Regions from separate parts of the Tardiphaga sp. GW821-FHT12E02 genome, predicted to be linked through region 4. Evidence: riboswitches for the same ligand, from Rfam matches in the RefSeq annotation. Region 4 holds a riboswitch; each other region holds the start of a gene.
What was found. Region 4 has a riboswitch for cobalamin ahead of metE (5-methyltetrahydropteroyltriglutamate--homocysteine S-methyltransferase). Riboswitches for the same ligand answer to the same signal wherever they lie in the genome.

Region 1 (7,573 bases), 2.4 Mb from region 4:
CGCGGAGAACAAGCTCAACATCACCGAGCAGCTGGCGCTGATCGGCGGCATCCGGCAGGACGAGACGAACGTCACCCGCACCGACTTCTTCAATCCGGCCAACAGCCTCGACAAGTCGTTCTCGAACACCACGTGGCGTGTCGGCGCCGTCTACACGCCGATCAAGGATCTCGCCTTCTACGGCCAGTATTCCACCGCCGTCGATCCCGTCACCAGCGGCCTTCTCGCGCTCAATGCAGCAAACGCGAACTTCACCCTGGCCACCGGCCGGCAGGTCGAATTCGGTGTCAAGCAATCGCTGTTTAACGGCCGCGCGGAATGGACGCTCGCCGGCTATGAGATCGTGAAGAACAATCTGCTGGCGCGCGATCCCAATAACCTCAACGTGGTCCTGCAGGTCGGCCAGCAGTCGTCCCGCGGCATCGAGGCGTCGGTCGGCATGTTGCTGGATTATGGCTGGCGCATCGATGCCAACACCACATTCCTGCAGGCAAAGTATGATGACTTCCTGCAGGCCAGCGGCGTCAATTTCGCCGGCAATGTGCCGGTCAACGTGCCGCTCAACGTCTCCAATATCTGGGCGACATGGGACTTCGCGCCGAACTGGTCGGCCAATGCCGGCATCCAGATCGTCGGCAAGACCTATGCGGATGCAGCCAACACGCTGGCTCGCTCGGCCTATAACGTCGTCAATGCCGGCGTGCAGTGGAAGCCCGATGCGAACACCACCGTGTCGCTGCGCGTCTACAATCTGTTCGACGAGATCTACGCCACCGGTGGCGGCACCAATCAGTGGATCCTCGGCATGCCACGCACGGCGCAGATGGCGGTGAATGTGAAGTTCTGAGGGAGCAACACACTCTAATTGTCATCCCCGCCTAGCGCACCGAAGGTGCGCGCGGAGCGGGGATCCAGTACACACTGTCTTCACAGCTTTATATCTAAAGCTCGTGTCTACTGGATCGCCCGGTCAAGCCGGGCGATGACAGTGCGAGTGCGGTAGACAACCCACCTCCCAATTGACTCCTTCCAAACTTTCACCCTAACGTGATCGCGACGGTGCCCTTCGGGGACCAAAAGGGAATGCGGTGAGACGCGCTCTGTGAGTCCAGCAAACTCGGCAAGCGCATCGATTCCGCGGCTGCCCCCGCAACTGTAAGCGGCGAGCCTTCGCCATCAGCCACTGGGCTCTCCGCCTGGGAAGGCGGCGACAGGCACCGACCCGCGAGCCAGGAGACCTGCCGTCAGTCGTGGTCACACGCGAGCACATTGGGCGGGGTGCCCCGGTGGAAGCCGAGTTGCGTTCGTGAGGAATGCAGAGCGGCTTGGTTTGCGGTGACGTGCCACGTTATCGCGAGTCTCGAACCATGATCGTCACTCATCTCTTGACGGCCGACCGGCGCCATCTCCTTCTTTCAACCGTCGCGCTGTCCTGCCTGCTCTGGCCTGCCGAAAGCTGGTCGCAAACGGCACAGCAGAGCCAGACACTTGACCCCGTCGTCGTGCAGCCGACCGCCCAGCCGCAACGCGCACGCCGCGCCACATCAGGCAACGCCACGCGCAATGCGCGCTCGCGCCAGCAGCGCAATGTCGCCGCAACGACGGCCGCGCCGGTTGCAACACAGACTGGCCCGGTCTTCGCTGCACCAACGCTCAATCTCACCGGCACCACCTCCACCGGCAGCCGCCTCGGCCTCACGCGCCTGCAGACGCCGGCCAGCGTCGAGGTGATCTCGGCCGAGACCATGGCCGAACGCGGCCAGCAGAATGTCGTCGATGCCGTCACGCAGAATGCCACCGGCATCACCGCCATCGGCGAGCCCGGCAATGGCGGCATCGCCTTCTCGACCCGCGGCTTTGCCGGCAGCGGCTCGGTGACATCGCTCTATGACGGCACTCGTCTTTATGTCGGTGCCGGCACCGTCAATTTTCCGTTCGACACCTGGACCGCCGAGAAAATCGAAGTGCTGCGTGGCCCGGCCTCGGTGATGTATGGCGAAGGCGCCATTGGCGGCGCCATCAATGTGGTGTCGAAACTGCCGCTCTGGGTGCCGCGCAACCAGGCCGAGATCTCGCTCGACAGCAACATGACCCGCCGTATCGCGCTGGATAGCGGCGGCCCCATCAGCAAGGATGTCGCTTATCGCATCGCCGTCACCGGCAACGCCTCCGATGGCTGGGTCGATCGCGACAACCAATCGAACATCGCGCTGCATGCCGCCGTCCAGATCAAGCAGAACGAGGACGTCACCTGGACGCTCTCGACCGACTATGGCGACCGGCATCCGTCGAAATATTTCGGCACGCCGCTGATCAACGGCCAGCTCGATCCCGCGACCCGCTTCAAGAACTACAATGTCAGCGACAGCACCATTCGTTATCAGGATAGCTGGAGCCAGGTGAAGACCGAATGGCAGGTGTCCGACGGCATCACGCTGCGCAACACGCTCTATTACATGTATGCGAAGCGGCACTGGAAGGAAGTCGAGATCTACGGCTTCAACAATGCCACCGGCCAGATCGATCGCAGCGACTACCTCGAAATCTATCACCAGCAGCAGCAGATCGGCGACCGTATGGACGCCACCTTCACCGGCCATCTGTTCGGCATGGTGAACACGTTTGTCGCAGGCTTCGACGTCAACCGCATCGACTTCAAGCATACCAACAATTCGCCTTATGGCGGCTTCTCGTCGGTCGATCCGTTCAATTTCAATCCGGGCGTCTTCGAGAGTCCCGATGCGACGCGACCGGGCTACAGCGCGACCGCCAATCAATACGCGTTCTTTGCCGAGAACCGGCTGGCGGTGACCGAGCAATTCTCGCTGATCGCCGGCGTCCGCCAGGACCAGCCGAGCGTGACGCGGACCGACTTCCGCAATCCCGCCAACAGCTATACGCGGGATTATTCGGCCACCTCATGGCGCGTCGGCGCCGTCTATACGCCGATCCAGAATCTTGCTTTCTACGGTCAGTATTCCACCGCCGCGGATACGATCGGCGGCCTGATCTCGGCCAGCAATGCCAATTCGAAATTCGACCTCGCCATCGGCAAACAGGCCGAGATCGGCGTCAAGCAATCTTTCTGGGGCGGCCGCGGCGAATGGACACTCGCCGGCTATGAGATCGTGAAAAACAATCTGCTCGCAGTTGTCCCCGGCAGCGGCGGGATCGTTCAGCAAGTCGGCCAGCAATCCTCGCGCGGCGTCGAAGCCTCGATCGGTCTCGTGCTCGATTACGGCTGGCGCATCGATGCCAATACCGCCTTCCTGCGCGCGAAGTATGACGATTTCCTGCAAGCCAGCGGCGTCAACTATGCCGGTAATGTCCCGTTCAACGTGCCGCAGAATGTCTCGAATATCTGGGCGACCTGGGGCTTTGCGCCGAACTGGTCGGCCAATGCCGGCGTGCAGATTGTCGGCAAGACCTATGCTGACAATGCCAATACGCTGGAAATGCCGAGCTACACGCTCGTCAATGCCGGCGTGCAATGGAAGCCCGACATCAACACCACGGTGTCGCTGCGCGTCTACAACCTGTTCGACAAGGTCTATGCGACGTCGAGCTATAGCGACAATCAGTGGATCCTGGGCATGCCGCGCACCGCGCAGCTGGCTGTGAATGTGAAGTTCTAGACCGAGGCCTGCGTGTTCCCTCCCCCGTTCTTTACGGGGGAGGGTCAGGGTGGTGGCGCCCCACGTGACGTCGGAGCGTAGTGCCTCCCCCACCCCGGCCCTCCCCCGCAGAGCGGGAGAGGGAGAAGGAAAAAAGCGAACCGATCTCAATGCCTCTCAGACTTAATCGAACGTTCCGGCACTGGCTGTATCTCACCCATCGCTGGATCGGCATCGTCACCTGCCTGTTCTTCGCCATGTGGTTCATCTCGGGCGTGGTGATGATGTATGTCGCCTTCCCCGGCCTCTCCGACAAAGAAAGGCTGGCGGCGCTGCCGGACATCGCGTGGGAGAAAGCAACGCTGTCTCCCGGCGATGCAATGAAGGCCGCGGGCAGCACGCGCTATCCACGCGAGCTGCGATTGATGATGCTGGCGGATGAGCCGGTCTATCGACTGGGCGACTGGAGCGGCAAACGTCAAACGATCTCGGCTGTCGATGGCCGCGCGATCACCGAGATTTCTGGACAACAAGCCCTTGCCATCGCCGCAAGGCATCCTGCAAGCAAATCACCTCGCTTCGAGGAGATGATCGACCGTGATCAATGGAGCGTCGTCGCACGCTACGATCCTTTGCGGCCGTTCTATCTCATCAATCTCGGCGATGACGCCGGCACAAAACTTTACATCTCCTCCCACTCCGGCGAGATCGCCCTCGACACCAATCGCACCGAGCGTGTGTGGAATTGGCTCGGCTCGATCCCGCATTGGATCTATCCGACCATCCTGCGCCAGGACCAACCGCTCTGGCGGCAAGTCATTCTGTGGTCCTCCGGCATCTGCCTCGTGGTCGGCATCACCGGGATCTGGGTCGGCATCCTGCGCATGCGCGTGAAGCGGCGTTATGCCAATGGAAATATAACGCCCTATCGCGGCTGGATGGCCTGGCATCACATCACCGGCCTGATCGCCGGCGCCTTCATCCTGACCTGGATGTTCTCAGGCTGGCTCTCGGTCAATCCCGGCAACTTCTTTGCCGACCGCAACACGGCGCGCGAGATGCTGCAGCGTTACGCTGGTCATGACGCGGCAACCTTCGCAGCGAAGTGGCCAATCGCGCACCATCGGGCAGTCGAGGCCCGTTTCACCTGGGTCGATGGCATGCCGCTGGTGATTACGAATTCTCGTAGCGGCGAACGAACGGTGCTGGATGCCGCCGCGGGGGCTTCCGCTGTGCTGCCACAAGACCGCCTCTGGACTGCCGCAACAAAACTGCTCCCGCGCTCGCAACTGACGGACAAAATCGAGCTGAAAGAACCGGATTTCTACTGGTACGCGCACCATCGCGACCGCGAATTCCCGGTTCTCCGCGCGGTGTTCAACGACGACGCGCAGACCTGGATTCACATCAGCCCGGTGACCGGCGATGTCCTCGGCCACGTGGATTCGAGCCGCCGCACCTATCGCTGGATGTTCAATGCCCTGCACAGTCTCGACTTCCAGCTGCTGCTGAAATATCGCCCGGCCTGGGACATCGTGGTGATCCTGCTGTCGATCCTGGGCTGCATCGTCTCGATCAGCGGCGTCGTGGTCGGCTGGCGTTATTTGAAGCGCTAAACCGCGAGCGGTCGCGGCATCTGGCGCGCTGGCTCCGGCGGAATCATGCCGATCAGCGCCTTTCGATCAGCGACGGCGTTGTGGAATTGCTCGAGCGCGATGTTGAAGGCTGTCAATGTGCCTTCCTGAATCGCGCCATGCTCATAACACGTGAGTGTGTCGCGCAGGATGCCATCGGCTTCGGTCTGCATGCTGTCGAGCTCTTCGAGCGAATCGCATTTGCGCGCGATCGCGATCATGTCGAGCAGGCGGTCGCGCTGCGAGACATTCACATTGCGCTCGTCACGGCGGAAATAGCTCGCGAACCACGCACCCGCCGAGCCCATGGCCGACAGGCCCATCAGGCTCCACCAGATGTAATCGCTGTAGCGATCGAGGAAGGTCTTCTCTTCGCCGTCCACATAGGCGGCAGCGCCGGGATGCGCGGGGATGACAGCATCCTTGTCCGTGTCAGGCGTTTCGATCTTCGCGGCGAGCGGGAAGTCGTTGATGATCTGCTGGCGGATCGCAAACAGCTGCCGCGTCAGCGCTGCGACGGTCACTTCGGACAGGCCCTGCCGCGCCACGATGTGATGTGAGAAGCTGATGGTCTTCACATCATCATCCGGGCGCGCCGGCGCGCCGCCGAAAGTACCCGCCGGAATTTCAGAGGCCTCATAGACCGGATAATTCTGCGCGATCGCATCTGCGGAATCGATGGCAAGAAAGGTCGGCGTGCCGCCATCACGCGTGGTCGCCTGCAGCGCCTCACCTGTGATCTTGCTGTTGACGGGGCCGGCCGCGATGAAGGCATCGACCTTCTGGTCTTTCACGGCTTCGGCGACATCGGTGGTAGAGAACTGCTGGATCGTCACCTTGGCGGGATCGACGCCATACTGACGCAGGATGACGTTGAGCAAATTGACGTTGGCTTGCGTCTTGCCGATCACGCCAATGCGCTTGCCGGCGAGATCGGGAATCTTGGTGATCTTAGCCGCCGCCTTCTTGCCGCGGACCGTGCCCTTGGCCGGCGCCGGCACCCACAGCACGGCGACATTCTTGCGAAGAGTCGCCACCGCTCGCGCGTTCTTGGGAACGGGGAGATCGCCGCGGATCACAGCGAGATCGGCTTTGCCATCGGCCAGCGCCTGGGCGCTCGCCGTGGCGCCATCGGTAATCTGCGGGCGCAATCGCACCGTGCGATGATCGCGTGAGAAAGCCTGCACCAGCGCCTGCACGACCTTGACGTCGTCGCTATTGGCAGGCCCGACCGCAATCTTCAGCGGCACCGGCTTCATTGCGAAGTAATAGGCGCCGGCGACGGCAGCGACGATCGCCAGCGTGCCGGCCAGCGTGATCAATGTCATCTTGCGCCGGACCGAACGCGGCGACGGAAGCCCGACCGGTCCAATGACCTCGGGTCCATCCGTCATCGATCTCGAAAACAGGCGCTTCAAGTCCATTGTCACCAAAGTGGGTTAGAGCCGCAGTCTATCAAAGTTCCGGACCCCGTGCCCGTTCCAAAGCCAGCATGGTTACCGGGACGCGTGGTTAGCGGTCCATGCGCGGAATTTGCTGCCTTATTGTGGCATGGATCGATGATGTGTCATTGCGCGTTGGGGTAAAGTTCAGGTGATACAGGAGGTTGCCATGGTGGATCGGCTATCGGCGGACGGGCGCAAGGCGGCGCTGAAGGAACTGACCGGCTGGAGCGAGGCCAAGGGCCGGGACGCCATTGAGCGGACTTTTACCTTCAAGGACTTCAACGAGGCTTTTGGCTTCATGGCGCGGGCGGCGCTGGTGGCCGAGAAGAGCGATCACCATCCCGAATGGCGCAATGTCTACAAAACCGTGGAGGTGGTGCTGTCCACCCACGACGCCGATGGGGTGACCCAGAAGGATGTCGACCTGGCCAAGGCGATGGATGCGATCGCAAAGCGGCTGAACGGGTAACGTTGCAGTGCTGTAGAACGTGACCAAATAAGTCGAGGCGCAAGCTCTGTCTTCTCCCCGCTTGCGGGGAGAAGGTGGCGGGGACGAAGTCCGCGACGGATGAGGGGGAGCCTCCGCAGACTCGGAGCATGTGAAGAGCCCCCGCACCCGGCACTGCGCGCCGACCTCTCCCCGCAAGCGGGGCGAGGTTAGATCGAGCGTCATTGAGAGGATCAAAGCATGGCCACCGAACATAGCGTGGGATTTGAGCCCGCCGACCGGCTGGCGCAGGACCGCGAAAGCGTTCGCAAGCAATTCTGGCGCAAGCTGAAGAAACTCGCCGTGAAGCTGCCCTTCATGGAAGACCTGCTCGCAGCCTATTATTGTGCCTTCGACCGGCAAACGCCGCGCCATGTGCAGGCGGCGCTGCTG
Region 2 (7,573 bases), 2.1 Mb from region 4:
TACGTCGTTGATCGCCTTGAATCCATCGAGATCGATGATGCCGAGCGACAGACGGCACTCGGTAATACGGGCCGAGATGATCGCGCGCTCGAGTTCGGTGAAAAAGTTGCGGCGGTTCGGTAGTCCCGTAAGGCTATCGGTGTTCGAGTTCCGATAATTACGGTCGCTCAGCAGCTGCAGCTCGGCCTGTTTGGCAAGCAGCGCCTTTTCCGAGTTCACGCGCTGTTCGAAATCCTTGTGATTGCCAAGCAGCATGATGACAACGGCGAGGGTGACCACGACGAAGTTGAATGCAATGGCGACAAAGATCGGGCTGTCGCTTGCGCCAAAATAGATCGCGAATGGAATGACGACGAAATTCATCACGATCAGTGCAGCAGCGCGCAGATGCATCAGGCAGAAGGCGCAGCCAATTGAGGTGACCGCCATGAAGAAAGCCACATGGCTTTTGGCGAGATCGTTGCCATACGGCAGCAGGCTCAGGCTCCAGGCGCAGAAGGCGACCCCCAGGATGCTTGCGAAGATGATCGAACTGCGCAGCTTGGCGACCGCCTGATCGGTCTGCAATTCGCGGTTCCGCGATCTCCACCAGCCCATGATGCGAAACACGCAAATTACGCTCAATGCGGCCGGCATATCGAGCGTCAGCGAGCGTGGGGCCGCACCGTCAAAGGTGAGAGCCAGCGCCCATGTATTGAACACGACGATGGCATACATCATCGGAACTTGCCGCGTGAAAGCAGCAAGCTTGGCCTGTATCAATTCCGGGTTGTCACGCGGCAAGCGCAACAAATCCGGCAATTGGTCGGCGAATGTGTCAAAAACCCTGGACATCGTGCCGGATCCAAATTGAGTAACTACTGAAATAGAGCGTCAGCTTAATACCTACTCAAACTTGTTTAAGATTGACTGACGAGCATTGCGCAGGGATTGCAGGCCTTCACCATGATCTATGTTAGTTCGCTGAGCGGACTTCCCGCTCTTGCAGCGTCCCTCGCGGACTTCGATTTGCTCACGCTGTTATCGCCAAGTGCGGCTGCACGCGACTGGAACGGCATCGCGCGCGAGCGGCATGTGCAGCTGTCGTTTCATGACATCGTGGAGTTGACGCCGGATCTGATTGCACCGGACGCCGATGTCATGCGCGCCATTCTCGCCTTCGGCCGTGGCGCGGTGGATGAGCGTCCGCTGCTGGTGCACTGCTGGGCTGGCATCAGCCGTTCGAGCGCGGCCGCCTATGCGATCGCTTGCGATCGCAATCCCGGTTACGAGTCTGAAATTGCCGATGAGCTGCGGCGCCGCTCACCTTACGTGACGCCGAACAAATTGATGGTGAAGCTTGCCGACGACATGCTCGGACGTGGCGGGCGCATGAGCGAGGCTGTCGCACGCATCGGCCGCGGTGCGGAAACCGCCGAAGGCGAGCCGTATCAATTGCCGTTGCGCTGGCCTATCTGAGCACGGCGGCGACGCCGAGCAGGAAACCGATCTCGAACACCTGCTCGATCGCGCCGAGCACATCGCCGGTGTAACCGCCGATCATGCGCCTGGCCCAGCGCGCGAGCAGGGCGCCGAGCAGGGCACCGAGCACAAGGCCGAGAACGGCCGACTTGAACGAGATGAGCGCAAGCGGAATCACCGCCAGCGCGACGATGACGAGCAAAAATATGATATCATCACGCGGCACCGGCGCCTCGGCATAGCGCACTTTCATCGCTGCGGTGTCGCCGGCATAAGCGAGGCGATTCATCACGAAAGCCGGCATCGCACGTGCCGCGGCATGCACAGCGATCAGTGCCGTCGCGCCGGCCCAAGGCGGCAGCGTTGCCAGCGCTGCGATGCGCAAGGCGCAGCCAAGCCCGAGCGCCAGCGCGCCATAAGTGCCGATGCGGCTGTCCTTCATGATGGCGAGGCGTTTTTCGATCGTCCAGCCACCACCAAAGGCATCGACGGTGTCGGCAAGGCCGTCTTCATGCAGCGCACTGGTGAGCACGATGCTCGTCGTCACGGCGAGCAGGGCGGCGATCGATGGCGACCAGACGTGACAGGCGACAACAAAAACGACGGCGCAGGCCAAGCCGATGCCGGCGCCCACCAGCGGAAAATACTTCATGGCACGCGCCAGCCAGTCGGGCGCAGGCGCGCCATCGGCAAGCGGTGTCGGCAGCACCGTAAGAAAACGGATCGCATTGAGCAGATGCGGATCCGGCGTCATCTAGATCCGCCCCGCCAGCACGTCGTCGAGACTGGCGACATCGGTGAGCAGCCGCGCAGCGGCGCGCACCAGCGGCACCGCGAGCAGCGCACCGGTGCCTTCGCCGAGGCGCAGGCCGAGATCCAGCAAGGGCTGTGCGTCGAGCGCGTTCAGGACGATGTCGTGTCCGCGTTCCGCAGAGCGATGCGCGAACACGCAATAGCCGCGCGCCTCGGGACTCAGCCGGATCGCAAGCAGCGCGGCGACGCTGGAGATGAAGCCGTCGATGATCACAGGCCGCCGTTGCGACGCCGCCCCTAGGATCGCACCGGCCATGCCGGCAATTTCGAGCCCGCCGAATTCCGCGAGCACATCCAGCGGCGCGGTGGCATCGCTGCGCGCGGAGGCCATCTCGATCGCAGCGCGCTTGCGGGCCATGCCGAGATCGTCCTGGCCGGCGCCGACACCGATGCAGTCAGTGAGCGTCGCTGGTGCGAGGCGATGCGCAAGCAACGCGGAGGAGGCGGTATTGCCGATGCCCATTTCGCCGAGCGCGATGATATCGGCACCGGCCTTGATCTCACCGATCGCGATGCGGATGCCATGCGCGAGTGCAGTGGCAGCTTGTTCCGACGTCATTGCCGGCTCGCGCGCGGCATTGGCGGTGCCCAAGCGCACCTTGGCGTCGCGCAAACCCGGATGCACCGGCAGTTCCGCTGCGACGCCGATATCGATGACGCGAACGTCGATGGCATTCGCCTTGGCGAACGCATTGGCAGTGGCGCGACCGGCGAGGTAGGTCATGACCATCGCGACGGTCACGGCTGACGGATACTGCGACACGCCCTCGGCCACGAGACCGTGATCGCCGGCGAAGACCAGCAGCACGGCTTTCTCGCCGCGCGGCTCGCCGGGATGGCGGATCATGCCAAGCTGGAGGGCCAGTTCCTCGATTCGCCCGAGCGAACCCGGCGGCTTGGCCTTGCCGTCGATGACCGCGCGCAGGCTGGCCTCGGTGGCGGGATCGAGGGGCGCGATGGCCGGCGGCTGCCAGATAGGGCTCTGTGTGGTCAAAATCAGGTTCCTTTGGCCGCCTGTCTCGCGCATCCGCGGCCATTCGGTCAACAGCAGCGGCGCGGTTCCGGCTGTGGTTGACCCGGACTGTGGGGGCAGATAGCGTCCGCGGCGATGGTCCTTCCGCGTGGAAGGTGAAAAGGGAAGCCGGTGCGATACCGGCGCTGCCCCCGCAACTGTAAGCGACGAGCCCGCGCCGGTGCCACTGGGAGTTCCTGATCGGGGAATTGCTGGGAAGGCGGTGATGGGCGCCGACTCGCGAGCCAGGAGACCTGCCGTCACGAATTGTGCTTTGGAGGCGTCGTCGGGGCGGGGTGCACCGGACGGGAGCGAGCGGATGGCAGCATCCGCGCGACCCAACAAAGCTCGCCCGATTTGAGCCCGTGATGGATCGCAACGCATCGAGTTTGCCCGACGACCTTGCCGTCAATGACCTGCCGCGCCCGCTGCCTTCAGCGCCGGTGGTGGTCAGCGTATGCGTGAACTGCAAGGCCGCCGATGGCGCCGTGGTCGGTTCTGCCATGCTGGATGCTGTCACGGCCGCGCTTGATGCGCGCGATGTCGATGTCATGGTGCGCCCGGTGCAGTGCCTCAGCGTCTGCAAGCGGCCGACAACGGTCGCGGTGACGAGCCAGGATGGCTACACATTCTTGTTCGGCGACCTGCTGGCGGACACCGGCCCGGATGCGGTCGCATCCTTCGTGCAGTCCTATCAGACATCCGATTACGGCTTGGTGCCGTGGCGCGAGCGCGCCGACGTGCTGCGCAAGGGCATGGTCGCGCGCGTGCCGCCGCTGCGCTGGTCGCCCGCAGATGGCAGGGCGCCGAAATGACATCGCTCGGCACCACATTGGTTCTCGGCGGCGCGCGCTCCGGCAAGTCGGCCTTTGCCGAACGGCTGATCGGCGAGATGTCGCTCACAAAAGTCTATCTCGCCACGGCGACGCCCGGCGATGACGAGATGCAGGTGCGCATCGCGCAGCACCGCAAGCAGCGCGGCGAGGGCTGGATCACCATCGAGGAGCCGCTGGCGCTGGTGGATACGCTGACGCGCGAATCCACCATCGGCCGCGTCATTCTCGTCGATTGCCTGACGCTGTGGCTGTCCAATCTAATGATGGCGGAGCGCGATCCCGAGGTCGAGGCAAAGCGGCTGGTGCGCTTCCTCGATGTCTCGCGCTATCCCATCGTGTTTGTATCCAATGAAGTCGGTCTCGGCCTGGTGCCGGAGACCCCGCTCGGCCGCGCCTTCCGTGATGCGCAGGGCCGCCTCAACCAGACCATTGCCGCCGCTGTCAACAATGTCGCTTTCGTCGCTGCCGGCCTGCCTCTTTGGCTCAAGCGTTTCCAGGAGAATTGAATGTCCCGCGTTCCCGTCACCGTCCTCACCGGCTTCCTCGGCGCCGGCAAGACCACGCTGTTGCGCTCGCTGCTGACCCAGGCCGATGGACGCCGCATTGCCGTGATCGTCAATGAATTCGGCGATGCCGGTTTCGATGGTGGCCTCGTCGAGGAATGCGCGGCGAAAGCCTGCGCGCCCGGCGACATCGTCGAGCTCACCAATGGGTGCATCTGCTGCACGGTGGCCGATGATTTCGTGCCGACCATGGAAAAGCTGTTGTCGCGCGAGCGTCCGCTCGATGCGATCGTGATCGAAACCTCCGGCCTCGCATTGCCACAGCCGTTGTTGAAGGCCTTTGCATGGCCGGCCGTGAAGACGCGCGCGACTGTTGATGGCGTCGTGACTGTGGTCGATGCCCTGGCGCTGTCCGAAGGCCGCGTCACGCTCGATGAGCATGCGGTCGCCGAGCAGCGCGCGGCCGACGAAGGCATCGAGCATGATGATCCGATCGAAGAAGTGTTCGAAGACCAGCTCGCTTGCGCCGATCTCGTCGTGCTCTCCAAGAGCGATCTTGTCAGCGCCGAGCAGCTCGCCGAAATCGAAACCAAGCTGAAGGCCGAGCTTCGCGCGGGCGTCGGCATCGTCCGCTCCAAGGGCGATCTCGCGCCAAGCGTGCTGATCGGCCTCAACGCCGCAGCCGAAGATGATATGGCCGCCCGCGTCGGTCATCACGGCGAGGAGGAAGAACACGATCACGACGATTTCGACAGCATTGTCATCAAACCCGGTGCCGCCGGCGATCTCGACGCCATGCGCGCCCGCGTTGGCGGAGCGCTCGGCATCGAAGGCGTGTTGCGCGTGAAGGGCCATGCCCGCATCGCCGACAAACCGGCGCCCATTGTGGTGCAGGCCGTCGGCGCCCGCGTCGATCTCGCTTTTGCACGGCCGGATGTGAGTCATCCCGAACATCTCGTCGTCATCGGATTGAAGGGCTTTGATACCGACGCCGTGCGCAAGGCGCTGGCAGGCTAGCAACGACCGCCGTCATTGCGAGCGGAGCGAAGCAATCCAGCAAGCCAAGATCTGGATTGCTTCGTCGCTTCGCTCCTCGCAATGACGATTAGGGGAGCGCATGCATCTCAAGCTCGACACCTCCGGCAGTATTGACGACGGCGACGTCGCCCGCGATCTCGGGCAGGCGACGGCGGATATTGTCGTGCTGTCTGCGGCGGACAGCGATCTCGCCGCCTTCGGTGCGGCGCATGCGAGTCTTGGCGCAGACTTCCCGAGCGTGCGGCTCACCAATCTCCTCGCGCTCGGCCATCCCGCTTCGGTCGATCTCTATGTCGAGCGGACGCTGGCCAAAGCGAAGATCGTGCTGCTGCGCATGCTCGGTGGCATCAGCTATTGGCCGCATGGCGTCGAGAGCCTGCGCAGCGATGCCATCGCGCGCGGCGCGCTGTTCGCCTGCGTTCCCGGCGAGATGGACTGGAATGCGGAGCTTGCCGCACGTGGTACGATCGCTGCCGATGCGACGCATGCGCTGTGGCGCTACTGCAGCGAAGGCGGTGTCGAGAATGCGGCGCTGGCGTTGCGCTACGCCGCACATCTGATCGGGCAGGGTGACAAGCCGCCTGCCGCGCGGCCGATGCCATCCGCAGGATTCTGGCCGCAGGCGCCTTTGGGCGATGAGCGTCCGAACGCCGTGGTGATCTTCTATCGTGCGCTGGTCGCAGGCGGCGACACGGCCGCGATCGCAGCGCTGCGCGATGCCCTGGATGCGCGCGGGCTCAATCCGGTCTGCCTCTATGTCACCAGCCTGAAGGACGAGCGCTCTGTCGCCTTCCTGCGCGCGGCGCTGGGTGCATTCCCGCCTGATGTCATCATCAACGCGACAGCCTTCGCGACCGCGACGGCCAACGACGACGCTGGCGTCTTGTCCGCATCGGGTTGCCCTGTGCTGCAGGTCGCACAGGCCGGCATCTCGCATGCGAGTTGGGAGAGTTCGTCACGGGGCCTCACGCCGCGCGATCTGGCGATGCATGTGGTGCTGCCGGAAGTCGATGGCCGTATTTTCGCGAATGTCATCGCCTTCAAGGAGCGCGGCAAAAGTGACGGCGGTTTCACGCCGACGCTGCTGAGGCCGGTGCCGGATCGCATCGATGCGGCCGCTGATCTGGCGTGTGCCTGGGTGCGTCTGCGCCGCACGGAGATCGCCGAGCGTCGCGTCGCGCTGATCCTCGCCAATTATCCGAACCGCGATGGCCGGCTCGCCAACGGCGTCGGTCTCGACACACCGCAGAGCCTCGTCGATATCATCATGGCGATGCAGGGAGCCGGTTATGGTGCCGTGGATGCGCCATCAACATCGGCCGCGATGATGGAGCTGCTGCAGCAAGGTCCCACCAATGCACTTCTTGAGCGCGCCGTGCGCAGCGGCGGCGCCACATGGTCGCTGACAAGTTATCGCAAAGCGTTCGCGCGATTGCCGGCCGTCATCCGCGCCGCCGTCGAAGCGCGTTGGGGTGATGCTGCAGACGATCCGCATCTGGTCGATGATGCGTTTCGTCTCGGCCTGCATCGCTTCGGCAATATCGTCGTCGGCGTGCAGCCGGCACGTGGCTACAATATCGATCCCAAGAGCACCTATCACGATCCCGATCTGGTGCCGCCGCATCATTATCTCGCGTTCTATCTCTGGCTCGGGCAGGAGTTCTATACGCATGCCATCGCCCATGTGGGCAAGCACGGCAATCTCGAATGGCTGCCGGGCAAGAGCACGGGCCTCTCGGCCGGTTGCCTGCCCGATGCGATCCTCGGTCCGCTGCCGCATCTCTATCCTTTCATTGTCAACGATCCCGGCGAGGGGATACAGGCCAAGCGCCGCACCTCGGCCGTCATCATCGATCACCTGACGCCACCGATGACGCGCGCGGAGCTGCATGACGATCTCGCTCGGCTCG
Region 3 (7,573 bases), 2.4 Mb from region 4:
TGCGGTAATAATTCGGCACCATGTCGGACTGGCCGATCGCGAGTGCTGCCAGCGGCAGATTCGGCAGCGTGGTGTGGCGGCCGGCGAGGTTGCCGGCCAGCGCCGCGGGGTTGGCGGGATTGCCGAACGGGACCAGCGCTTGCTTGCCGTCCAGAACCGATTGCAGTGTCTTCTCGTTATTGGCTTGCCGCTTTTCGCTGTGCGCGGTCACCTCGGCGATCATCGCGTTGCGCTGCTGCGCCTGGGTGATGCCGACGAACAGCCCACCCAGTACCATCAACGCCAGCAAGATAGCGACGATCGGCAGCGTGCGGTCGCGGGTGAGGATGGTGAGCTCGTGGCGGAAGATGAGCCAGAAGGTCGAGGCGGTGGTGTGCTGTGACATGTCAGGCCACGCGCTTCAGGCTGCGGGAGACTGCGAGATGCGCGAGCAAGGCGGCGGCAGCGAATATCGTGGCGAGGAGCAGCAGGTCGCGCCAATACCGGCTTGCGGCGAAACCGATGGTGGGGAGCTGGTATTTGAACTCCGGCACGGTGGCCCAAAGCCTGGCGCCGGCCTTGTAGCTGAAATGCGCATTGTCGAGCGTGTCGGCATGGGCGACGAGATCGTCGCTGACAATGTCCTGGATCTTGCGGCGCTGCAGTTCAGCGGCGGTGGAGAAATCGCGATGTTGCGCGAAATCCGTGCCGGCAAGGCCCATGGAAAAGCCGCGCAGCGTGATCACGGGGGCGATCAGGCCAACCCATTGCTGGAAACGCTGCTGGTGCTCGAATGTGTCCCATAATTTGCCGAATGTCTGGTCGAGCACGCCATAGCCGGCATGATCATCGACCTTCAGCGCCGCGCCCCATTTGCTGAGCGGCAGCGACGGATCCCATTGGGCATCGACATTGAAGGTGGTTTTCCAGGCCTGATCTGCGGCTTCGGAAATGTCGTGCGAGAGGTGGTTGTTGAAATCCAGCCGTGACGGCGTGGGATAGACTACATTGGCGACTTCGGACGCCGTGCGCGGCGCGATCAGGGTGGCGGCGACCCAGAAGCCGAGCAGCAGCACCACGGCTGCGCGCGACGAGCGCACCAATGCGGATACGGCGATGGTGAGGAAGACGAAGAAGCCGAGATAAAGGCCGTAGCCGGCGATCAACCACATCATGCGATAGACGATATCCAGTCGCTCGGCCGAGGGCAGACGGCCAATGGCGACGATGGAGAAAGCGAGCCAGACCGGGATCACCAGCGCAAAAGCGCAGGCGGCGAGCGCCAGCGCCTTGCCGAGCAGCAGGCTTCGCGCGGGCACACCGATGCTCAGCAATTGCCGCAACGTGCCGCGCTCGCGCTCGCCGCTGATGGCGCTGAAGCCGATGACGATGATCAGCAGCGGCACCAGCACCTGCACGATCCATGCGGGCGAGAGTTGGCCGAAGCGCTGCAGCCCGGTGGCATCCTGCGCCGGCCGGAATTTCAGTTCGCTCTGGCGATGCGCCTGCAGCCAGACGGTGGAGCCGACAAAAGGCTCGATGCCTGGATCGAGCACCGCCAGCGGCGGTTCCGGCTTGAACACATGCATGCCCTGCTCGGCGGCATCATGCGGATGCCGTTCGCCCTGCTGCAGCCAGGCTTGATAATCGAGCGATTGCCCGGCGGCGCGCTCGTTATTGATCTGCGCTTGCCGGATCGATCCCGACGCCATGGCGACGATGGAGAGAATAATGATGAGCGCCGCAGCCCAGAGCATGCGGCCGTCGCGGATGATCTCGCGCAGATCCTTGCGGGCGATGGTGAGGATCACGTCAGGCTCTCATATGTTCGAGATAGAGCGCCTGCAGATCGGCGTGGCTGACATCGGCGCTGTTCAGCTCCTGCACCAGCTTGCCGCGCCGCATGATGCCGATGCGGGTGCCGGTCTGCTTGGCATGGAACAGGTCATGGGTGGTCGTGAGGATCGCAACGCCGTTGCGGCTGGCATTGACCAGCAGTTCGGAGAACTCGTTGGCGGCTGACGGGTCGAGCCCGGATGTCGGTTCATCGAGCAGCAGTGCCTTGGCATTCTTCGCCAGCGCGATGGCGATGCCGACTTTCTGGCGCATGCCTTTCGAATAGGTGCCGACGCGATCATCCGCCGCCTGCAATGGCAGGCCTGCGGCTTGCAGCAATTCGAGCAGGCGCTCGCGCGGCAATTCTTCGCCAATAGCGAGGGTGGCGAAGAAAGCGAGATTTTCCACGCCGGAGAGCTGGCCGTAGAGATTCACCTGTTCGGGGATGTAAGCGAGTAGCCGCTTGGTCTCCAGCGGCTGCGCGGTGACATCATGCTTGTCGATCAGGAGTTGCCCCGATGTCGGCTGGATGAAATTGAGAAACAGGTTGATCAGCGTGGTCTTGCCGGCGCCATTGGCGCCGAGCAGGCAATAGATATCGCCGGGCTGCACATGGAGCGAGACGTCGTCGAGCGCGAGCTTGGCGCCGAACTGCTTCTTGACGGCTGTAGCTTTAAGCATGGAGCGCCGCGCTGACGCTGGATATGAGAGAGATCATCCGAAGGACTCGCGATAACGTGGCACGTCACCGCAAACCAAACCGTGTTGCCATTCGCAGCGAAGGCAACTCGGCTTCCATCAGGACACCCCGCCCGATGTGCTCGCGTGTGACCACGGCCGACGGCAGGTCTCCTGGCTCGCGGGTCAGGGCCTTCTGCCGCCTTCCCGGGGTTGTGGCCCAGTGGCATGTGGCAAAGGCTCGCCGCTTACAGTTGCGGGGGCAGCCGCGGAATTGGCTTGCGCAACAGACGCTGCACTGGCCTCACCGCATTCCCTATTGGTCCCGAAGGAACCGTCGCGGGGACAATTCGGTGAAATGACACCGGGAGTCAATGCCGCGTCGCTGCGGAAAATTCCGCTTGTCGCGTTTGGCCTCGACTGAAATTGGTGGGCACCCTTCGGTATTATCTTGATGAACAAGAAGTGGCTGTGTCGAGCCGAAAACGGCTTTGCCGGGCGGCTGTTGCGCTCGCTGCGGCAGCCTGTCACAGGGGCGTTGCGTAGTAGCCCTAGATCGTCCTGCGTCACCATCGCCGACTCCAGGAGAGCACAATGGCCATCCGCGTGTCCCGTCGCCGCTTCCTCACGACGGCTGCCGCAAGCGCGGGACTCTTGGCGATGCCACGTTTCAGCCGCGCGGCCGATCGACCGGTGGTGAGCCATGGTGTGCAGTCCGGCGATATCGGTTTCGACAGCGGCACGATCTGGTCGCGGGCGGATCGGCCGGCGCAGATGATGGTGGAGGTGGCGACCACCGAGTCGTTCAAACATGCGCGCGCTTTGCCGCCGGTAACGGTGCTGCCGGAAAGCGATTTCACGGCAAAACTGCTGCTGGAGAATCTGCCGGCAGGGCAGGACATCTTTTATCGCGTGCGGTTTCGTGATCTCGCGCATACGAGCGTGATCGGTGAGCCCGTGGTCGGGCGCTTCCGTACGGCGCCTGCGGACCGCCGCGATGTGTCGTTCGTCTGGGGTGGCGATGTCGCGGGGCAGGGCTGGGGCATCAATGCGGAGGATGGCGGCATGGTCACCTTCGCCACCATGCGAAAACACAATCCGGATTTTTTGCTCCACAGCGGCGACACGATTTATGCCGACGGGCCGATGGTTGCAGAAGTGAAGTTGCCGGATGGCTCGCTCTGGAAAAACACCACGCTGGTGCCGGAGAAAGCCAAGGTCGCCGAAACGCTCGATGAATTCCGCGCGGCGCATAAATACAATCTGCTCGACGACCATGTCCGCGCCTTCAATGCACAGGTGCCGATCTTCGGCCAGTGGGACGATCACGAGGTCACCAATAACTGGTCGGCGTCAAAGCAGTTGCCCGCAGCGTATAAAGAGCGCGATGTGATGGTGCTGGCCGCGCGCGGTGCGCGGGCGTTTCATGAAATGTATCCGGTGCGGGTCAATCCCGCCGAACCCGGGCGCGTCTATCGGGTGCTGAATTACGGCCCGCATCTCGATGTCTTCATGCTGGACGAGCGCAGCTATCGCGGGCCCAACGGGCCGAACCTGCAGGAGACCTATGGCCCCGATGCCCATTTCATCGGACCAGAGCAGCTGGCCTGGCTGAAGCGTGCGCTGATGGACTCGCGGGCAACCTGGAAGGTGATCGCTTCCGACATGCCGATCGGCATCGTGGTTTTTGACAATGCCGCGGCGAAGTCCGGTTCTGAGGCAATTGCGCAGGGGGACGGCCCGGCACGGGGGCGCGAGCTGGAAATCGCCGACCTGCTGCGTTTCATCAAGACGGCGGGGATCCGCAACACCGTCTGGTTCACGGCCGACGTGCATTACACGGCGGCGCATTATTACAATCCGGACAAGGCCCAGTTCCAGGATTTCGAGCCGTTCTGGGAGTTCGTCTCGGGCCCGTTCCATGCCGGCACCTTCGGCCCGGGCGGCATGGACAACACCTTTGGCCCCGAAGTCCGATACGTGAAGGCCCCCGGCGAGGGGAAGCAGAACCTGCCGCCGTCAGCCGGTATGCAGTTCTTCGGCCATGTCCGGATTGAGGGCGCGAGCGGCCAGATGACCGTCACTCTGCGAGATCGGGCCGATACGGCCCTTTGGAGTACAGTTCTGGACCCCAAAATGGGCTAATTTCGAGGGCAGATTCACATTGTTTTTCGGTCATTCCCGACTATATTGCGCCGCAACGCGCCCAAGTACCCGGCCTTTATCCATTGGCCGGGTTTGCTTTTGCAGGGATTGCCCAGCGCGTTTTCAGGCAGGATAGGGTTGGTCGCGCAACGAGTGCGCCGGGCTGACGTCTTGCAGAACCCGCTTCGGGCATCCGTTCGTCGAACCAGAAGAAGACACATGAAACTGCGCAACATCGCCATCATCGCACACGTCGACCACGGCAAGACCACCCTCGTCGACAAGCTCCTGCAGCAGTCGGGCACCTTCCGCGACAATCAGCGCGTTCAGGAACGCGCGATGGATAGCAACGACATCGAAAAAGAACGTGGCATCACCATTCTCGCCAAGTGTACTTCGGTGCTGTGGGAAGACACCCAGATCAACATCGTCGACACCCCGGGCCACGCCGACTTCGGTGGCGAGGTCGAGCGCATCCTGTCGATGGTCGATGGCGTGATCGTTCTCGTCGACGCCGCTGAAGGCCCGATGCCGCAGACCAAGTTCGTGGTCGGCAAGGCGCTGAAGCTCGGCCTCCGCCCGATCGTCGCCATCAACAAGGTCGACCGTCAGGATGCGCGCATCGACGAAGTCGTCAATGAAGTGTTCGACCTGTTCGCAGCGCTCGATGCGACCGACGAGCAGCTCGACTTCCCGATCCTCTACGGTTCGGGCCGCAATGGCTGGATGGCCTCGAGCCCCGATGCCGCGCACGATGTCGGCATGAAGGCGCTGTTCGAGCTGGTGCTCAAGCATGTGCCGCCGCCGGTGGTGGAAGAAGGTCCGTTCCGCCTGCTCGGCACCATTCTCGAAGCCAACAACTTCCTCGGCCGCATCATCACCGGCCGCATCGCGTCGGGTTCGGTCAAGCCGAACCAGACCGTCAAGGTGCTGTCGCGCGACGGCAAGACCGTGGAAACCGGCCGTATCTCCAAGATCCTCGCCTTCCGCGGCCTCGAGCGCCAGCCGGTCGAGCTCGCCGAAGCCGGCGACATCGTTGCCATCGCGGGCCTAAGCAAGGGCACCGTGGCCGACACCTTCTGCGATCCCTCGGTTGAAATTCCGATCCAGGCGCAGGCGATCGATCCGCCGACCGTGTCGATGTCCTTCATCGTCAACAACTCGCCGCTCGCCGGCACCGAAGGCGACAAGGTCACCAGCCGCCTGATCCGCGACCGCCTGCTGCGCGAAGCCGAAGGCAATGTCGCGCTCAAGGTCGTTGAATCCGACGACAAGGATTCGATGATCGTGTCCGGCCGCGGCGAATTGCAGCTCGCCATCCTGATCGAGAACATGCGCCGTGAAGGCTTCGAGCTCAGCGTGTCGCGTCCGCGCGTCGTGCTGACCAAGGACGAGAACGGCAACACCCTCGAGCCGATCGAGGAAGTCGTGATCGACGTCGACGAGGAGTTCTCGGGCGTGGTCGTTCAGAAGATGAGCGAACGCAAGGCCGAGATGATCGAGATGCGTCCGTCCGGCGGCAACCGCCTGCGTCTGGTGTTCTACGCGCCGACCCGCGGCCTGATCGGCTATCAGGGCGAACTCATGACCGATACCAAGGGTACCGCGATCATGAACCGCCTGTTTCTCGACTACCTGCCCTATAAGGGCGAGATCGCCGGCCGCCGCAATGGCGTGCTGATCTCGAATGACCAGGGCGAAGCGGTCGCTTACGCCATGTTCAAGCTGGAAGATCGTGGTCCGATGATGATCGAGCCGGGCTGGAAGGTCTATAAGGGCATGATCATCGGCGAGCACACCCGCGAGAACGATCTCGAACTCAACGTTCTCAAGGGCAAGCAGCTCTCGAACATTCGCACCACGTCGAAGGACGAAGCGGTGCGCCTGACCCCGCCGATCCGCATGACGCTGGAAAAGGCGCTGGCCTATATCGAGAGCGACGAGCTGGTCGAGATCACCCCGAAGTCGATCCGCCTGCGCAAGAAGTTCCTCGACGCCACCGACCGCAAGCGCGCCGAGAAGAGCAAGGAAGCCTTCGTTTAAGAGGCTTCGACGTTCGCTCTCCTGTTGTAGAATGCCCGGCGAAAGCCGGGCATTTTGGTTTGCGCATTCGGCTATTCCAGGCTTTGCATGTCATCACCCGCGAAAGCGGGTGATCGAGTAACCACCAGCCATGCGGTTCGATCACTGGCGTCAATGTGTACTGGATCGCCCGGTCAAGCCGGGCGATGACAGAGTGTGTGCTTCACGACGCCTTCGGTGCGCCCACCTGCTTCATCGGATCGGCCTTCGCAAACGCCTCCATCGCCTCGCAGCGCGCGACGATCGCGGCAATCACCGGCACATCCGGCAGCGGGATCTTGATCGCCTTCATGGTCGCCGTGATGCTGGCCAGGCAGATGTCGGCCATCGTCACCTGATCGCCATGGCAGAATGCGCCGGTGCCGGGCTCCTCCACCAGCCGTCGCTCCACCGCCTGCAGGCCCACCGTGAACCAGTGCACCAGCCAGCCGCGTAGTTTGGCGTCGTCAAACCCCCCGGTGGTCGTCAGATATTTTCGTACCCGCGGCGTGATCAGCGGATGCGTATCGGCGGCCAGCATATGGGCGATGGCCCGTACCCGCGCGCGGCCATGCGGATCGGCCGGCAGCAGCGGAGGTGCTGGATGCGTCTCGTCGATGAATTCGAGGATCGCCAGCGACTGCGTCAGCGGCGCGTGCCCCTTATCAATGAAAGCGGGGATGGCGCCGAGCGGATTGATCTTCAGGAAGGCTTCGCTGAGATTCTCGCCCTTGTCGATGTCGACCACATGCTCCTGCGCTTTCAGCCCTTTCAGGTTGAGCGCGACGCGGACGCGATAGGTCGCCGAGGTCCGCCAATAGCCATAGAGTTCATAGTCGGGTTGCTGGGTCATGATGTGTGCTCCGGAGGGCGT
Region 4 (7,573 bases):
CGCCGACCGCATCGAAGCGGCCATGGCGGATTCCAAGAAGATGTTCGCCAATCTCGATTGGTTCAGCGCCGTGTCCTATCACATGCTCGGCGTGCCTACGGCGATGTTCACGCCGCTTTTTGTGATCGCCCGCACCTCCGGCTGGGCTGCCCACATCATCGAGCAACGCGTTGACAACAAGATCATCCGGCCCTCTGCGAATTATGTCGGCCCGGAGAACCTGGCCTTCGTGCCGATCGATCAACGCGGCATCACGCCCGCGCCACGCGCAGCTTGAGGACAATGGAATGCCCTATCTCGTCGCCTCGGATCTGCCCACTGAAACCGCCGGCCGTCGCTTTCGCCAATTGCTGAAAGCACCCGGCATTCTCCAACTCCCGGGCGCGCACAACGGCATGGCGGCCCTGCAGGCCAAATCCTTTGGCTTTCAAGGTCTTTATCTGTCCGGCGCAGCGATGACGGCCTCCATGGGCCTGCCAGATCTCGGGATCATCACCGTCGATGAGGTGTCTTTCTTCATCCGCCAAATCGTCCGCGCGGCACAACTGCCGCTGCTGGTCGATGCCGATACCGGTTATGGCGAAGCGCTGAATGTGATGCATGCTGTTCGCACCTTCGAGGATGCCGGTGCTGGCGCGCTGCATCTCGAAGACCAGATCCTCCCGAAGAAATGCGGTCATCTCAACGACAAGAAGATCGCCGATGCTCGCGACATGGCCGCGAAGGTCGCGGCCGCCGCCAAAGCGCGTCGCGATCTCGTGATCATCGCGCGCACCGATGCCGCCGCCAGCGAAGGCCTCGACGGCGCGGTGGCACGCGCAAAGCTCTATATGGACGCGGGCGCCGATGCGATCTTCCCGGAGGCGCTCAACACCGCCGAGATGTTTCGTGCCTTCGCGGAGCGGATGCCCGGCGTGCCCCTGCTCGCCAATATGACGGAGTTCGGCAAGACGCCGTTTTTCACCGCATCGGAATTCGAAGCGATGGGCTATGCGATGGTGATCTGGCCGGTCTCGTCATTGCGTGTCGCCAACAAGGCGCAGGCCGATCTCTATGCCGCCATCGCGCGTGATGGCGGCACCCACAACATGGTCGATCGCATGCAGACTCGCGCCGAGCTTTACGACACCATCGGCCTGCATGATTACGAAGCCCTGGATTCGTCGATCATCCAGACCATCGTTCCGGAAGCCATGCCGCGATAACGACGGGCCTCTGCCCACTGTCGGGATTGGCACATGCAATGCGCGACCTGCCCACACGGCAGCCCACGGATTGACGAACCGATCCCGGCCTACTTAAGTCTCTGCGTCGAGGTCTCCGGGTCATGTTCGATCCGGAGCTAAGAGGGAAGCCGGTGCGCGACGAACGTCATGAGTTCGTCGCAAGGCCGGCGCTGCCCCCGCAACTGTAAGCGGTGAGCGAGCGTCCATCAGTGTCACTGAAGCCAAAAGCTTCGGGAAGGCCGGACGTCAGCCACGACCCGCGAGCCAGGAGACCTGCCTCGACAAACTGTACGTCCACGGGCGGGGTGTCCCGGTGGTGCGCTAAGCAGCCTGCCGCATGTGCGGCAGATCATGCCCGCGTCCGCCTTCCCTTTGCCCCCAATCATGGGGTTAAAGCTATGTCGATCTCTTCACTTCCTGTTGCAACGCTCGGTACGCCGCGGATCGGTCCGCGGCGCGAATTGAAATTCGCCCTCGAAAGTTTCTGGGCCGGGAAATCCACCGAACAAGAGCTGCTGAAGACTGCAGCCGATCTGCGCGCCGCCAATTGGGCGCGACAGAAATCACTCGGCGTGACGATCATCCCGTCCAACGACTTTTCACTCTATGATCAGGTGCTCGACACCAGTGTGATGGTCGGTGCCATTCCCAGGGCCTATGGCTGGACATCTGGCAGCGTATCGCTCGCCACCTATTTCGCCATGGCGCGCGGCGCCCAGGGCGATGCGCATGATGCAAGCTGTGGTCATGCCCATCACGGCCACGGCGTTGTCGCGCAGGAAATGACGAAGTGGTTCGACACCAACTATCACTACATGGTGCCGGAATTCTCCAGCGATCAGACATTCGCCTTGTCCTCGCGCAAGCCGATCGAGGAGTTCGAGGAAGCCAAGGCGCTCGGCCATCACACGCGCCCCGTGCTGGTCGGCCCCGTCACCTTCCTGAAGCTCGGCAAGAGCCACGATGCAGGCTTCAATCCGCTCTCGCTGCTCGACAGGCTCCTGCCCGTCTATGTCGAGCTGCTGCGTGAGCTGGCGAAACGCGGTGCCGACTGGGTGCAGATCGACGAGCCCTGTCTCGTGCTCGATCTCGACAGTCCCACCCGCGATGCGCTGAAGCACGCTTATGCAGGCATCTGCGCCAATGTGCCGGGCTTGAAGATCATGCTCGCCACCTATTTCGGCGAGATCGGCGACAATCTCGACACCGCACTGGCCCTCCCCGTGGCCGGCCTTCATATCGACCTCAAGCGCGGCACCGATCAGCTCGTACAGGTGGCATCGCGCATACGGCCGGATCAGGTGCTGTCGCTCGGCGTCGTCGATGGACGCAATGTCTGGCGCACGGATCTGTCCGGCACGCTCGATCACATCACGCCCGTGGTGAAGCAGCTCGGCGCGGAGCGTGTACAGATCGCAACATCCTGCTCGCTGTTGCATGTGCCCATCGATCTCGCGCTCGAAACCGATCTCGATCCCGATGTGAAAAGCTGGCTCGCTTTCTCGCTGCAGAAGATGGGCGAGCTCTCGACCCTCGGCAGAGCACTGGCGCAGGGCCGCGCCAGCGTCGGCGATGCGCTCGCCGCCTCCGACAGTGCCGTGATCGCACGCGATTCATCGCCGAAGATTCACAATGACGCCGTCGCCAGGCGCATGGCGGGCCTGACCGGCCAGAGCCACAGCCGCAAATCGCCTTTCGCAAACCGGGCGGATATCCAGCGCAAGGCCTTCGACCTGCCCCGCTTCCCGACCACCACCATCGGCTCGTTCCCGCAAACGGCCATCGTGCGCAATGCCCGCGCGTCCTTCACCCGTGGCGACATCACGCTCGACAAGTATGAGCAGTTCCTCCGCGAAGAGACGGCCGAGGCGGTGCGCTGGCAGGAGGAGATCGGTCTCGACGTGCTCGTGCACGGCGAGTTCGAGCGCAACGACATGGTGCAGTACTTTGGCGAGCAGCTCACCGGCTTCACCTTTACCAAATTCGGCTGGGTGCAGTCCTATGGCTCGCGCTATGTACGCCCGCCGATCCTGTTCGGCGACGTCTCGCGTCCGAAGGAAATGACCGTGGGCTGGTGGCGCTATTCGCAGTCACTGACCAAAAAGCCGATGAAGGCGATGCTCACCGGGCCCGTCACGATCCTGAACTGGTCCTTCGTCCGTGACGATATCCCGCGCAGCGTCGCCTGCCAGCAGATCGCCTTCGCCATCCGCGACGAGGTCATCGATCTCGAAGAGGCCGGCGCCAGGATGATCCAGATCGACGAAGCCGCCTTGCGGGAGGGCCTGCCGCTGCGCAAGTCGCAGTGGACAACCTATCTCGATTGGGCCGTGGGCAGCTTCCGCATCACCGCATCAGGCGTTGACGACAAGACCCAGATCCACACCCATATGTGCTATTCCGAGTTCAACGATATCATCGACGCCATCGGCGCCATGGATGCCGACGTCATCTCCATCGAGACGTCGCGCTCCAAGATGGAGTTGCTCGACGCCTTCAAGAGCTACAAATATCCCAATGAGATCGGACCCGGCGTCTACGACATCCACTCGCCACGCGTGCCGGATATCGCCGAGATGACCGAGCTTCTGGCGCTCGCACGCCAGCGGCTCACCGATGCGCAGCTCTGGATCAATCCGGATTGCGGCTTGAAGACGCGCAAATGGGATGAGGTGAAGCCCGCGCTCGTCAACATGGTCGCCGCCGCCCGCGAGCTGCGAACGGCCTCCTGACCGACTCCGATGACAGCGCATCCCTTGATGCGCTGTCATCCCTCTGGTTGCGCCCCGCCGCAATTAACCGCGCGATAACCATAAATCGGCATGATGGGTGCATCGAATGGAGCGCCACATGGCTAGACAATTCGAATTCATCTGCGCCGTGATCTACGGAGCCGTGCTTGTTGTCGGCGTGACAGCCGAAGCAATGCCCTGGTTTGCCGGCTAGGCGTCACATTCCCAAAAGCTAACGCATCGCTCGTCACATCGAGCGGGCCTCATCGTCACCGGCCTGCCGATGCGCCTGCACCGCCTGCTCTGCGGCGGCCGCCGCCTGGCCATAGCGAAACCACGGAATGCGCGGCCACAGGTGATGCACCAGATGATAGTTCTGGTTCAGCATCAGAACCTGCAGCAACCGCCCTCGAAACATCCGCGTGCTTTCCAGCGGATGGGTCGATGTGTGCGGATAATGCACCGCCCAGGCGCCGGTCAGCTCCAGCAGCACGCCGGAGATCACCACCGGGCCGAGCCAGACAAAGAGGGCAAACTCCAAATGTCCGGCGACCACGCAGCCCGCAACGACAGCGGCCTGCAGCGCCACCGTCACGAGATGCTCGATCAGTTGCCGGCGCTTTCCCTGCCATAATTTCCTGCGCAGCATGAAGTGATTGTCATGCACCAGCCGCACCACGGCCCATAGCGGCAGCAGCCAGCGCGGCTGCCGGCCGATGACGAAATCGGGATCGCGCTCGCTGTCATTGGTGAAAGCGTGATGCTGCAGATGGATGATGCGAAACAGCGGGAACGACAGCCCCTCGATGGCGGCCGCGATACGGCCGAGCCACAGATTGATGCGGCGATCGGGATGCGCATTGCCGTGCACGGCTTCATGGCTGACTGTGTAGAAACAATACAGGCATAGCAGCGCCAGCAGCGCGGCCGGTTCACGCGGTATGAGCTCGTGCCACAGCGACAGGCAGACCGCCGCATAGGCCACGAGATCGATTGCGAACAGCCACACCGTCGGATTGGCGGTGGAAGCCATCGGCAGCTCCATCAGCCTGCGATCGATCCGAAGCTCCGGTCGCGCCATCGATGTCTCCTCGCAATCATCCCGTGGCGACGAAATATAATACACTTTTTAGTTGCATTAAACGTTAATCACCCTTAATACTCGTAGAACGATCCCAAACCATAGCGGGGTCCGCGCGGCGGTCATTGCCGCGCATCCATATCGGCATCGCGCTTCTTGGTCCCTCATCGACGGGAGCCTTCACGTGCTTGCATCCGCTTCGACCGCCCCTCACGCCGCATCCTCGGCTCCGCCGGAGCCCATCGCCATCATCGGCATCGGCTGCCGGTTTCCCGGCGGCGTCGATGGCCCGGACGCGTTCTGGACCTTGCTGCGCGATGGCGTGGATGCGATCGGCGACGTGCCGGGAGATCGCTGGGATATCAGCAGCTATTACGATCCCGATCCGCGCAAACCCGGCAAGATGAACACGCGCTGGGGCGGCTTCGTGGATGGCATCGACAAATTCGATGCGCTGTTCTTCGGCATCTCGCCGCGCGAGGCTGCGATGATGGATCCGCAGCAGCGGCTGCTGCTCGAAGTCGCGTGGGAAGCGCTCGAACATGCCGGCCTGCCCGCCGACAAGCTTGCCGGCAGCGACACCGGCGTGTTCGTCGGCATTTCCAGCCACGACTATGGCGACATCCAGATGGGTGATCGCGACAACAATGACTACGATCATTATCTGATGACCGGCAGCGCGCTCAGCATCGCCGCCAATCGCCTCTCTTACATCTTCGACTTCCAGGGCCCGAGCATCGCGGTGGATACCGCCTGCTCCTCGGCGTTGACGGCGACACATCTCGCCTGCCGCAGCATCTGGAGCGGCGACGCCTCGGTCGCGCTTGCCGGCGGCGTCAATGTGATCCTGGAGCCGGTCACCAGCATCGGCTTCAGCAAGGCCTCCATGCTGTCGCCCGATGGCCGCTGCAAGGCGTTCGATAGCCGCGCCAATGGCTATGTGCGCAGCGAAGGCGCCGGCATCGTGGTGCTGAAGCCGCTGTCGCGCGCGCTCGCCGACGGCGACACCGTGATCGCCACCATCATCGGCACCGCCGCCAATCAGGACGGCCATTCCCATGGCATGACGGTGCCGAGCCCCGCCGCGCAATCGGCGCTGCTTACAAGCGCCTATCGCCAGGCCGGCATCGCGCCATCGGACGTCACTTATGTGGAGGCGCACGGCACCGGCACGCCGGTCGGCGACCCCATCGAGGCCGGCGCGCTCGGCAAGGTGCTGTCGCAAGGCCGCGATGACAATGGATTCTGCCGCATCGGTTCGGTGAAGACCAATATCGGCCATCTCGAATCCGCCTCCGGCATCGCCGGCCTGATCAAGACCGCCCTGATGCTGCAGCATCGCGAGATCCCGCAGAACCTGCATTTCCTGCAGGCCAATCCAAAGATCCCGTTCGAGCAGCTGAAGCTGCGCGTGCAGCAGCAGCACGAAGCGTGGCCGGCAGATGCCGCTCCCCTTGCCGGCGTCAATTCATTCGGCTTCGGCGGCGCCAATGCCCATGTGCTGCTGCGCGGTGTCGATCCCGGACCGGCACCAAAGACCTCCGACGATCCCCGCGCGCAATTGCTGCTGCTGTCCGGCCGCAGCCCGGACGGACTGAAGGCCACTGCACGCAGCATGCGCGACTTCATCGAGAGCAACCACGCGTCCCTGCACGATCTCTGCGCCGGCGCGGCGCTGTTCCGCCAGCATCACGATTTCCGTCTCGCCATCGCCGCGCAATCCTACGACGATCTGCGCGAACAGCTCGACACCGTGCTCGCACGCCCCACCGCAACACCCGCCGCCCGGATCTCCCGCGAACAATCCCGCATCGCCTTCGTCTTCTCCGGCATGGGCACGCAATGGTGGGGCATGGGCCGGCAGCTGCTGGCCGAGGAGCCCGTCTTCGCGGCCGCGATTGCCGATTGCGATGCGATCTTTACACCGCTGGCCGGCTGGTCGCTGCGCGATCAGTTCAGCGCCGCCGAACAGGACTCGCGCATGGCCGACGCCGATGTGGCGCAGGCGACGGGTTTTGCCTTGCAGGTCGGCCTTGCACGCCTCTGGCAGTCCTGGGGCATCGCGCCTGACGTCATCATCGGCCACAGCGCCGGCGAAGTCGCGGCCGCGCATATTTCCGGCGCGCTCACCCTCGACGATGCCGTGCGCGTGATCTATCACCGCAGCCGCCTGCAGCATCGCGCCAGCGGCCAGGGCCGCATGCTCGCCGTCGGCCTGCCCGCCGCCCGCGCGCGCGACTTGCTGGATGGTATCGATGACGTCTCCATCGCCGCCATCAACAGCCCCCGCGCAGTGACGCTCTCCGGTAGCACCACGCGCCTCGCCGCCATCGAGGAGGAGCTGAAGCAGCAACACGTCTTCTGCCGCTTCCTCACCGTTGCCGTGCCCTATCACAGCCCTTACATGGACGCGCTACGCGACGAGTTGCTCGCCTCGCTGCATGGCCTCGCATCGCTGCCGCCGCAGATCCCCATGATCTCCACCACCACCGGCGAGCCGGTCGAAGACGGCACTTTCGATGCGCATTACTGGT

Region 1: linked by a shared signal. The riboswitch ahead of AC1RQ5_RS01930 (TonB-dependent receptor) and the one ahead of metE (5-methyltetrahydropteroyltriglutamate--homocysteine S-methyltransferase) in region 4 are both predicted to bind cobalamin.
Region 2: linked by a shared signal. The riboswitch ahead of AC1RQ5_RS23280 (DUF1636 family protein) and the one ahead of metE (5-methyltetrahydropteroyltriglutamate--homocysteine S-methyltransferase) in region 4 are both predicted to bind cobalamin.
Region 3: linked by a shared signal. The riboswitch ahead of AC1RQ5_RS01910 (ABC transporter ATP-binding protein) and the one ahead of metE (5-methyltetrahydropteroyltriglutamate--homocysteine S-methyltransferase) in region 4 are both predicted to bind cobalamin.

Annotation. Positions count from the first base shown of each region.
Region 1 is NZ_JBXAQK010000001.1:403,415-410,987, forward strand. It holds gene AC1RQ5_RS01925 (TonB-dependent receptor) at 1-847, shown strand, start outside; cobalamin riboswitch at 1,041-1,260, shown strand; gene AC1RQ5_RS01930 (TonB-dependent receptor) at 1,368-3,635, shown strand; gene AC1RQ5_RS01935 (PepSY domain-containing protein) at 3,785-5,230, shown strand; gene AC1RQ5_RS01940 (TAXI family TRAP transporter solute-binding subunit) at 5,227-6,642, opposite strand; gene AC1RQ5_RS01945 (4a-hydroxytetrahydrobiopterin dehydratase) at 6,860-7,162, shown strand; gene AC1RQ5_RS01950 (YkvA family protein) at 7,382-7,573, shown strand, end outside.
Region 2 is NZ_JBXAQK010000001.1:4,910,041-4,917,613, reverse strand. It holds gene AC1RQ5_RS23300 (putative bifunctional diguanylate cyclase/phosphodiesterase) at 1-834, opposite strand, end outside; gene AC1RQ5_RS23295 (tyrosine phosphatase family protein) at 946-1,458, shown strand; gene cobS (adenosylcobinamide-GDP ribazoletransferase) at 1,451-2,215, opposite strand; gene cobT (nicotinate-nucleotide--dimethylbenzimidazole phosphoribosyltransferase) at 2,216-3,301, opposite strand; cobalamin riboswitch at 3,367-3,562, shown strand; gene AC1RQ5_RS23280 (DUF1636 family protein) at 3,655-4,101, shown strand; gene cobU (bifunctional adenosylcobinamide kinase/adenosylcobinamide-phosphate guanylyltransferase) at 4,098-4,628, shown strand; gene cobW (cobalamin biosynthesis protein CobW) at 4,629-5,642, shown strand; gene cobN (cobaltochelatase subunit CobN) at 5,743-7,573, shown strand, end outside.
Region 3 is NZ_JBXAQK010000001.1:392,913-400,485, reverse strand. It holds gene AC1RQ5_RS01920 (ABC transporter permease subunit) at 1-385, opposite strand, end outside; gene AC1RQ5_RS01915 (ABC transporter permease subunit) at 387-1,790, opposite strand; gene AC1RQ5_RS01910 (ABC transporter ATP-binding protein) at 1,792-2,496, opposite strand; cobalamin riboswitch at 2,641-2,847, opposite strand; gene AC1RQ5_RS01905 (alkaline phosphatase D family protein) at 3,088-4,638, shown strand; gene typA (translational GTPase TypA) at 4,858-6,681, shown strand; gene maiA (maleylacetoacetate isomerase) at 6,884-7,552, opposite strand.
Region 4 is NZ_JBXAQK010000001.1:2,784,058-2,791,630, reverse strand. It holds gene prpC (bifunctional 2-methylcitrate synthase/citrate synthase) at 1-277, shown strand, start outside; gene prpB (methylisocitrate lyase) at 288-1,205, shown strand; cobalamin riboswitch at 1,298-1,521, shown strand; gene metE (5-methyltetrahydropteroyltriglutamate--homocysteine S-methyltransferase) at 1,625-3,958, shown strand; gene AC1RQ5_RS13060 (fatty acid desaturase) at 4,206-5,039, opposite strand; gene AC1RQ5_RS13055 (SDR family NAD(P)-dependent oxidoreductase) at 5,224-7,573, shown strand, end outside.